2 regions of the Pseudarthrobacter sp. NPDC092202 genome follow, and region 2 is predicted to be linked to the other one. Evidence: riboswitches for the same ligand, from Rfam matches in the RefSeq annotation. Region 2 holds a riboswitch; the other holds the start of a gene.
What was found. A riboswitch is a leader RNA that binds a small molecule or an ion and turns the genes downstream of it on or off. The one in region 2 is predicted to bind S-adenosylmethionine.
Positions count from the first base shown of each region.

Region 1 (4,180 bases), on a different contig from region 2:
AACCTCGGTTTTAGTCCGAGAGATGTGCCCTGAGCTGGTGGCCCAGCTGGCCTATTTCCGTCAGGAAGCCGTCATGGCCTATCGGCGCTGTGATGAGGTGCACGTCCACTTCTCCGGGGAGGGCTGCGGCAAGTTCGCGGGACTGGGCCGGGAAGTAGAGGCGGTCCGAGTCCACGGCTGCCACGAAGAAACGCGCACCTGACCGCGCCAGGGTCTCGGGAAGCGGCCCCCTACCCCGGCAGATGTCGTGGCTCATCAGGGCCTCGGTGATGGCGATGTAGCTGTTGGCATCAAACCGCCGGACCAGCTTGTTCCCCTGGTGGTCCAGGTAGCTTTCCACCTGGTAGCGGCCTCGGTTGGCCAGGACCCCGCCCTGCAGGGGTGACTCCGGAGCCTGGGGTGCGCGGCCAAACCTGCCTTCCAGTTCCGCCGCGGAGCGGTAGGTGATGTGCGCAATCCGCCGGGCCAGGGCCAGGCCATCCTCGGGAAAGGGGCCGCGGTAGTAATCGCCCCCGTTGAAATTCGCATCCTGGCGGATCGCCAGGGTCTGTGCCTGGGCAAAGGCAATCTGCTCGGCTGTGCTGGCAGCGCCGATGGAGATCACTCCGCAGCGCTGCACCCGTTCGGGGAAGGTGATGGCCCACTCCAGGGCGCGGGCTCCGCCCATGGAACCGCCCAGCACCGCAAACCAGCTCTTGATTCCCAGCTTGTCGGCCAGCCGGGCCTCCGCCACAGTGCTGTCCCGCAGCGTGACCAGGGGAAACCGGGATCCCCAGGGAGTCCCGTCCGGTGCCGGCGAGGACGGCCCCGTGGACCCGTAGCAACCGCCCACAATGTTGATGGACACTACAAAAAAGCGGTCCGTGTCCACCGGTGCACCCGGCCCGGCCAGCTGCTCCCACCAGCCCGGTTCATCGGTATCGCCACGGGTCACGTGGGTACTGCCGGTCAGTGCGTGCTCGATCAGGACGGCATTGCTGGCGTCCGCGTTGAGGGTGCCCCAGGTTTCGTAGGCCAGCGTGACGTCCGGCAGGTAGCCGCCGGCTTCAAGTTCCAGTCCCCCAATGGAGGCATAGCGGACTATTCCGTGTCCGGAAACGGTGGTACGGGCGACGGTAACCGTCATGGCAAGACCTCTTCTTACGCGCTTGCCTGCCGTCGAATGACCGGCAGGCCAGGTCTTCACCCGGGGCACCCCACCGCGGAAGGAGGGTTGCCGGCCAGCAAGCCGGGGCTGTCACTGGCACTCATGACCTGGTTCGAGTGTACGAAACAGCACCCGCCTGCCGCCAAGAGTGTGACTGGTTGTGACGGTCCCGGGCCCGGCAGGCACGCCCGCCCGGCCCGGGACCCCGCCGTCGGCCCTTGCTCCTGCTCAGGCGCCCGTGGCCGCCTTGGCGGCACGGAAGCCCGCTTCCAGGTCGGCCAGGATGTCATCGATGTGTTCGATTCCCACAGACAACCGGACCAGGCCGGGCGTTACCCCGGCCACCGCCTGCTGCTCCGGGGAGAGCTGGCTGTGGGTGGTCGACGCGGGATGGATGACAAGGGAGCGGACGTCACCGATGTTGGCCACATGGGAGTGCAGTTCGAGCGCGTCCACGAAGCGCTTGCCGGCCTCCGCCCCGCCGGCGAGGTTGAAGGACACGATCGCGCCCGTGCCCTTGGGGCCATATTTGCGGCCCCTCTCGTACCAGGGGCTGGAGGGCAGCCCCGCGTAGGCGACCGATTCGACGTCGTCACGCGCTTCCAGCCACTGCGCCACGTCCAGGGCGTTGGCAACGTGACGCTCCACGCGCAGGCTCAACGTTTCCAGCCCCTGGGCAATGAGGAAGGCGTTGAACGGGGAGACGGCGGAACCAAGGTCCCGGAGCAGCTGGACGCGCGCTTTGAGGATGTAGGACAGGTTGGCGCCCAGGGCACCGTCCTTGCCGAGGTCGCGGGCGTACACCAGCCCGTTGTAGGTGGGGTCCGGGGTGTTGAAGCCCGGGAACTTCGCCGGGTCCTTGCCGAAGTCGAACTTCCCGGAGTCCACGATCACGCCGGCAATGGCGGAACCGTGGCCGCCCAGGTACTTGGTTGCCGAATGGATCACGATGTCCGCTCCCCATTCCAGCGGCCGGATCAGGTACGGGGTGGACAGGGTGTTGTCCACAATGAGGGGCACCCCGGCATCGTGGGCCACCTGGGAGATACCTTCTATGTCCAGGACGTCCTGGCGGGGGTTGGAGACCACTTCCCCGAAAAAGAGCTTGGTGTTGGGCTGCACGGCGTCGCGCCACTGCTCCAGGTTGTCCGGGTCCGCCACGAAGGTGACCGAAATGCCGAACTTCTTCAGGGTATGGGCAAAGAGATTGTAGGTTCCGCCGTAAAGGCTGGGGCTTGCGACGATATGGTCGCCGGCTTCCGCGATGTTCAGGACAGCGAAGGTTTCTGCGGCCTGGCCTGAGCTGAGCAGCAGTGCCCCGAGCCCGCCTTCAAGGCTGGCGATCCGCTGTTCCACGGCTTCCTGGGTGGGGTTGCCGATGCGGGTGTAGATAGGTGCCAGTTCAGCAAGGGCGAAACGGTTGGCGGCGCTCTCGGCGCTGGGGAACACGAAGGACGTGGTCTGGTAGATAGGGAGTGCACGGGCGCCCGTGGCACTGTCCGGCTCCTGGCCTGCGTGGATCTGGCGGGTTTCGAATGACCATCCGTTGGACATCTAAGGCTCCTTTGACTGGGCCCGGCATGCTCAAAGCACCGCGGGCCGCGCTTGCTGTCCGGCCTTTGCCGGACAGCCAGGTCCTCACCCGGGGCACCCCACCGCGGAAGGAGGGTTGCCGGCCAGCAAGCCGGGGCTTGGTGCTGGCGCTCATGACCTGAGCCCAGTGTAGGAACAGCATGTGCCCGCCGCCATGAGTGTGACCGGTTGTGACTTCCCCGCCCTCCTGCGGGACGCACCCCGCCGGACGCAGCGCTGGGAGGCACCGTATGTTGATCTCCCAAGGTTCCGCAGAAGATGCGCAGGATTGCGCGAAGTTTGGCCGTTTGCCACCGGTCCCCCGTTAGATTTGAGCCGGGAACCCGTCTCATCGCCTTTCAGCTTCCATACCAAAGGAACACTTCAGTTGCCCCAGTTCTCTCGCCTGGCACGTCGCACCGTCCTGCTCTCCGCCGTCGCCCTCTGCTCAGGCGCGGTGGCAGCCGGTCCCTGGCCGGCATCCGCAGCACACGCCGCTCCTTCTGCCGCTGCTGACGATGGCGGCCGCTACCTTGTGCAATTCGCTCCGGGCAAGGACGTCGCGGCCGAGGCGGCAGCCCTCCGCGCCCAGGGAATCGGCGTCAACAGAACATTTACGAAGGCGGTGAAGGGCGCGGCCATCGAGGCCAGCCCGGGGCAGGCTGCCGCCCTGCTGCGCTCAGGCCGGGCCGCAACAGTGGAGCCGGACCACGCTGTCACGGTCTCCGAGGTGCAGCGTAACGCGCCGTGGGGCCTCGACCGGATCGATCAACAGGCGCTGCCCCTCTCCGGCTCCTACACACCTGCCGCCTCCGGCCAGGGCGTCAGCGCCTACGTAGTGGATACCGGGATCCTCGCATCCCATGCCGATTTCGGCGGCCGGGTCAGCGCCGGATGGACAGCAAAGGCTGACGGCCTGGGATCAAGCGACTGCAACGGCCATGGCACGCACGTGGCAGGAGTCATCGGCGGCGCCGTCCATGGTGTGGCCAAATCCGCCACCCTCGTTCCGGTGCGGGCACTCGCATGCGATGGCTCCGGCCTCTATTCGGACATCATCGCGGGGCTGGACTGGATTGCAGATCATCACCGCCCTGGCACCCCCGCCGTAGTTAACCTGAGCATCGGCGGACCCACCAGCAGCGTGCTCGACGCAGCAGTCCAGGCCGTCATCACCAACGGCCTCCCGGCCATTGTCTCAGCGGGGAACAACGCCGTTGACGCCTGCACGGCTTCTCCAGCCCGCACGGCGTCGGCGATCACGGTCGCGGCAAGCGATTCTTCGGACCGCCAGGCCTCCTTCTCCAATTTTGGCAAATGCGTTGACCTCTACGCGCCGGGCGTCGGCGTCAGCTCCGCCTGGCATACTTCCGCAACGGCCACGGCGTCACTCAGCGGAACGTCCATGGCTACGCCGCATGTGGCTGGTGCTGCCGCTGTCCTCCTCTCAGGCAACCCCCT
Region 1 covers NZ_JBIVRG010000010.1:161,919-166,098, forward strand. The annotation lists gene ACIQF4_RS15495 (homoserine O-acetyltransferase) at 11-1,126, opposite strand; SAM riboswitch class IV at 1,140-1,255, opposite strand; gene ACIQF4_RS15500 (bifunctional o-acetylhomoserine/o-acetylserine sulfhydrylase) at 1,376-2,701, opposite strand; SAM riboswitch class IV at 2,744-2,859, opposite strand; gene ACIQF4_RS15505 (S8 family serine peptidase) at 3,108-4,180, shown strand, end outside.
Region 1: another riboswitch for S-adenosylmethionine. It lies ahead of ACIQF4_RS15500 (bifunctional o-acetylhomoserine/o-acetylserine sulfhydrylase); the one in region 2 lies ahead of ACIQF4_RS10080 (DUF1737 domain-containing protein).

Region 2 (4,180 bases):
AGCAGCGGATACTTCACCCAGCTGACGGCCGGCTGTTCCTCCAGCCACTCCGCGAGCCGCAGCGCGGTGGCCGAGGAATGGTTAACACGCAGCGCCATGGTTTCCAGGCCCTTGGTGAGGACCCAGGCGTTGAAGGCGGACAATGCCGGGCCGGTGTGCCGCATCAGCTGCTTCACGGGGCCCTCGATGAACTCCTTGGTGCCCAGGATTGCCCCGCCGAGCACCCGGCCCTGGCCGTCGATGTGCTTGGTCCCGGAGTAGACAATGACGTCCGCGCCAAACTGCCCGCAGCGCTGCAGCAGGGGAGTGGCAAAAACGTTGTCGACGACGACGGTCGCCCCGGCCGCGTGAGCCAGTTCGCTGACCGCCGCGATGTCCACGATCTCCTGCATGGGATTGGACGGCGATTCGAAGAAGACGGCGGTAGTGGGCTGGGACAGGGCCTCGCGCCACTGCTCCAGGTCCGGTCCGTCAACGAAGACCGTCTCCACGCCCCACCGCGGCAGGATTTCGTTCAGGATCACGAAGCAGGACCCGAACAGCGAACGGGCGGCCACTACACGGTCGCCGGCACCGAGCAGGGCACCCAGGGCGGTGAACACGGCCGACATTCCGGACGCGGTGGCAAAGCACGCCTCTGTTCCTTCCAGGAGGCGGAGCCGCTCCTGGAACGTTGCCACGGAAGGGTTGCCGTAGCGGGAGTAGACAAAACGCTCGTCCTCGCCCGTGAAGGCGCGCTCGGCGGCGGCGGCAGATTCGTACACGAACCCTGAATTCAGGAAAATGGCTTCACTGGTTTCCTGGAAGTTGGTGCGGTCCAGGCCGCCGCGCACGGCCTGGGTATCGGGGCTCCAGCCGGCGGCGTCTTCGTTGAAGGTCACTTAGATCTTTCCCAGGTTTGTTGGCAGGCCGCGGTTCTTCCAGCCGTTGACGGTGCGTTCGCCGAAGCGGTCGGGGTCGCCTTCAAAGCCCTCCAGCACGTTGTAGGAGGTGAAGCCGGCCTGGGTGGCCGCTATGGCCGCCGCGATGGACCGCTGGCCGGAGCGGCACAGGAACACCAGTTCAGTTGCCCGGTCTTCGGGCGCCTGCTGGTTGAGGTCGTTGATGAAGTCAGGGTTTGGAATGCCCCCGGGGAAGGTCCACTGGATGAACAGCGGATCGTTCTCTGTTGCCTTGGTGTCCGGGATCCCGATGTGGGCCCATTCGCCCTCGGTGCGTACGTCCACCAGGATGGCGCCTTGTGCCAGCTTGTCCCAGGCCTCCTGCGGCGTCAGGTCTCCTGCGTAGCTCATGCGTGGCCCTCGCCGTCGAACTCAAGGTCGTCGCCTGCGGACTCGAGGTCATCCACGGCATCCGCCACTGCGGCGTCTGCCGAGGCGATGGCTGCCGGCAGGACCACGGCCTGTGCCACGATCACGCTGGTGCCGTTGAAGGTTGCGGCGGGGCTGCCGTGCAGCACATAGCCTTCCGCCAGGGCGTTCGAGATCCGCTCGCAGAATTCACGGTTGTCCGGGCCGCTGATGAGGCGGTAGGACAGTTTTTCTTCAGGGGCAGGTGCGTCAGACACGACGGATCTCCTTCTCTCACGCTTGCAGCTCGAATGGTCGATATGCCGAGTATTCACCTGAGGCACCCCGCCGTGGAAGGAGGGTTGCCGACCGGCCAGTCAGGGCTTGGCGCCGGTACTCATTACTCCCCAAAAACGTAACACTTGCCGCGCACCGCCGCACCGCCGTCGTCGTCATGTTGCGTAACTGAAGGATGCTGTGCGGAGGCACGGCACCAAAGATGCATGCGCCACGTCCGTTCAACGTACGACGGCGGCGCCACCTTGGGCATGCAGGTGCCAGGTGCCTGCCACCAGCGCCAGCCCGGATAAAGTTTGTCCAGGGGCGCCGCCCCGTCACTTGAGGAATAAGTCCCTGGGGGGTCTCATCAGCACGCTATCCGCTCCCGCACGTCCCGCCCCGAGCGGCCGCCCGCGGCCCCTCCACCGGATGGCTGCCGTCCTCGCCGCCGCGCTGATGGCCGTCCTGGCCGTGGTGGTGCCCGCCGGGCCGGCGCAGGCGGCCCGAAACCTCCCGGAGGAAGGCAAGCCGCTGCTGGGCGCAGTCCTCGAATGGGGAGAGGACACCGCCGGGGGCTTCTCCGAGCGGCTCGGGGCATCCCCCGCGATCTTCGGACACGACATCACCTTCCCCTTCCGCGCCTCGGAAGAGAGCGACATCCGGGGCTTCCTGGAACAATCCGCCGGACAGGGCGCCGATGCGATGCTCACGGTAAGGCCTGTTGTCCCGCTGGACCAGGTCACCCCTGACGCCGCTGCAGCTTTTGCCGGGGAAGTGCGCCGGATAAAAGGTGACTCTAAAGGCCAGCTGCTCATCCGCTTCGCTCCGGACATGAATGCCAGCTGGGTGGAGTGGGGCCAGCAGCCGGCCGCCTACCGGCAGTCATTCCAGGCGGTGACAGCGGCTTTCCGGGCGGCCGGGACCGCCGGCGGTTATGCCATGGTGTGGGAACCGTATTTGGGCAGGGACTATCCCTTCGAACGGAACCGGAACGCGCCCGCGCCCGGAACCGAGGGGTTCTCCCTGTTGGACACCAACGGCGACGGCGCCTGGAACGGCTCGGACAAAGCCTACGAACCCTACTACCCCGGGGACGACGCCGTGGACTGGGTGGGCTTGACGGCCTACCACGATGACACTGCAGGGGGCACCGCGGTCAACACCGTTCCCCGCGCCGGTGAGCTGCAGGAGATGCTGACGGCCTCCGGCGGGGAAAACTTCTACGGGACGTATGCGGCGGGGCGGGACAAGCCCTTGATGCTGCAGACTTCGGCCTTTTACAGCCCGTCCGCCGGAGGTGCCGCGGAAGCGGAGATCAAGGACAGCTGGTGGGGCCAGGTCCTGGAAGTTGCCGGATCAGCCGGTTTCGCGATGACGGGCGCGGTGGTCTGGGACGAACGCACCAGTACACGGGACACGGGTGTGGCCAGTATCGACTGGCGCCTCACCGGAAACGCGGGGATTGCCGAGGCTGCCCGCACCCGGCTTGAGGGATCCCCGGTGGTGACGGGGCCGGTTACCGATGTCGCCCCAGGTGCATCGTTCGTCAGGTCCAACACGCTGTCCGGGGCGGCCGCCTGGAGCGTGGGGGCGGCCCTCCTCATCCTCCTGGTGGCACTGTGGCAACTCCCCGCCAAAGTCGGTGCGGTCACGGCCTGGGGCTACAGCGACCCGTCCAGCAGGGACTCCCGCGTGGACCTGCTCCGTGGCCTTGCCATCGTCTTTGTGGTGGTGAACCACCTGGGCCTGGTGTCGCTGTTCCAGCTCCTGACCCAGGAGGCGGTGGGCTTTGTTTCGGGCGCCGAGCTGTTTGTCCTGTTCTCCGGGCTGGTGGTGGGCATGGTCTATGGGCCCAGGGCGAAGGACGACTTTGGAACGGTGGTGGACCTTACTTCGCGCCGGGCAGGAAAGCTCTACCTGACGGCGCTGGTGGTGCTGGTGGGCGTCTTCCTCTTGTCGCTGCTGCCGGTGTTCCGGACAGATGCGCTCACGACCTTCGTGGACCAGGGCACGGGCGGTGCAGGGCACGAAGGTGCCGGCCGCAGCTACGACCTCTATGCAGGCATGGAAACGCTGTTCCAGTTCCCCGTGCCGCCACAGGTTCTTCCCGCCATCCTGCTGCTCCAGTTCGGGCCGTGGCAGTTCAACGTGATGGGCCTGTACGTGGTGCTGCTGCTGGCCAGCCCCCTGATCCTCGCGGCCCTCAACCGCGGTAAAGCCGTGTGGGTGCTGGCGGCATCGCTGGCCGTGTACGCGGCGGGTACGGTGACGCGCTTCCGGATCCTGCCGTCGCAGTTCGAGGATTCATTTCCCCTGCTGGTGTGGCAGGTGCTGTTCGTCGTCGGCCTGGCGGCCGGGTTCCACCGGCGGAGGATCGTGGCCTGGCTTTCAGCGCACCCCTGGGCGGTTGCGGCCTGCACCGCCCTGGCCTTCGCGTTTGCCTTCCTGTCATGGGGCAATCCGTACCTGGCCAACGGGTTTGACGTCCGCCTGGCGATCATCCCGGACACCGCGTACCGGGCCATGTATGACCTGTTCTTCGGACGCACCTACCTCGCTCCGGGCCGGCTGCTGAACGTCCTGGTCCTGGTGGTGGCGGCCTATGCCTTCCT
Region 2 covers NZ_JBIVRG010000005.1:39,626-43,805, forward strand. The annotation lists gene ACIQF4_RS10070 (O-succinylhomoserine sulfhydrylase) at 1-881, opposite strand, end outside; gene ACIQF4_RS10075 (rhodanese-like domain-containing protein) at 882-1,292, opposite strand; gene ACIQF4_RS10080 (DUF1737 domain-containing protein) at 1,289-1,567, opposite strand; SAM riboswitch class IV at 1,581-1,694, opposite strand; gene opgC (OpgC domain-containing protein) at 1,998-4,180, shown strand, end outside.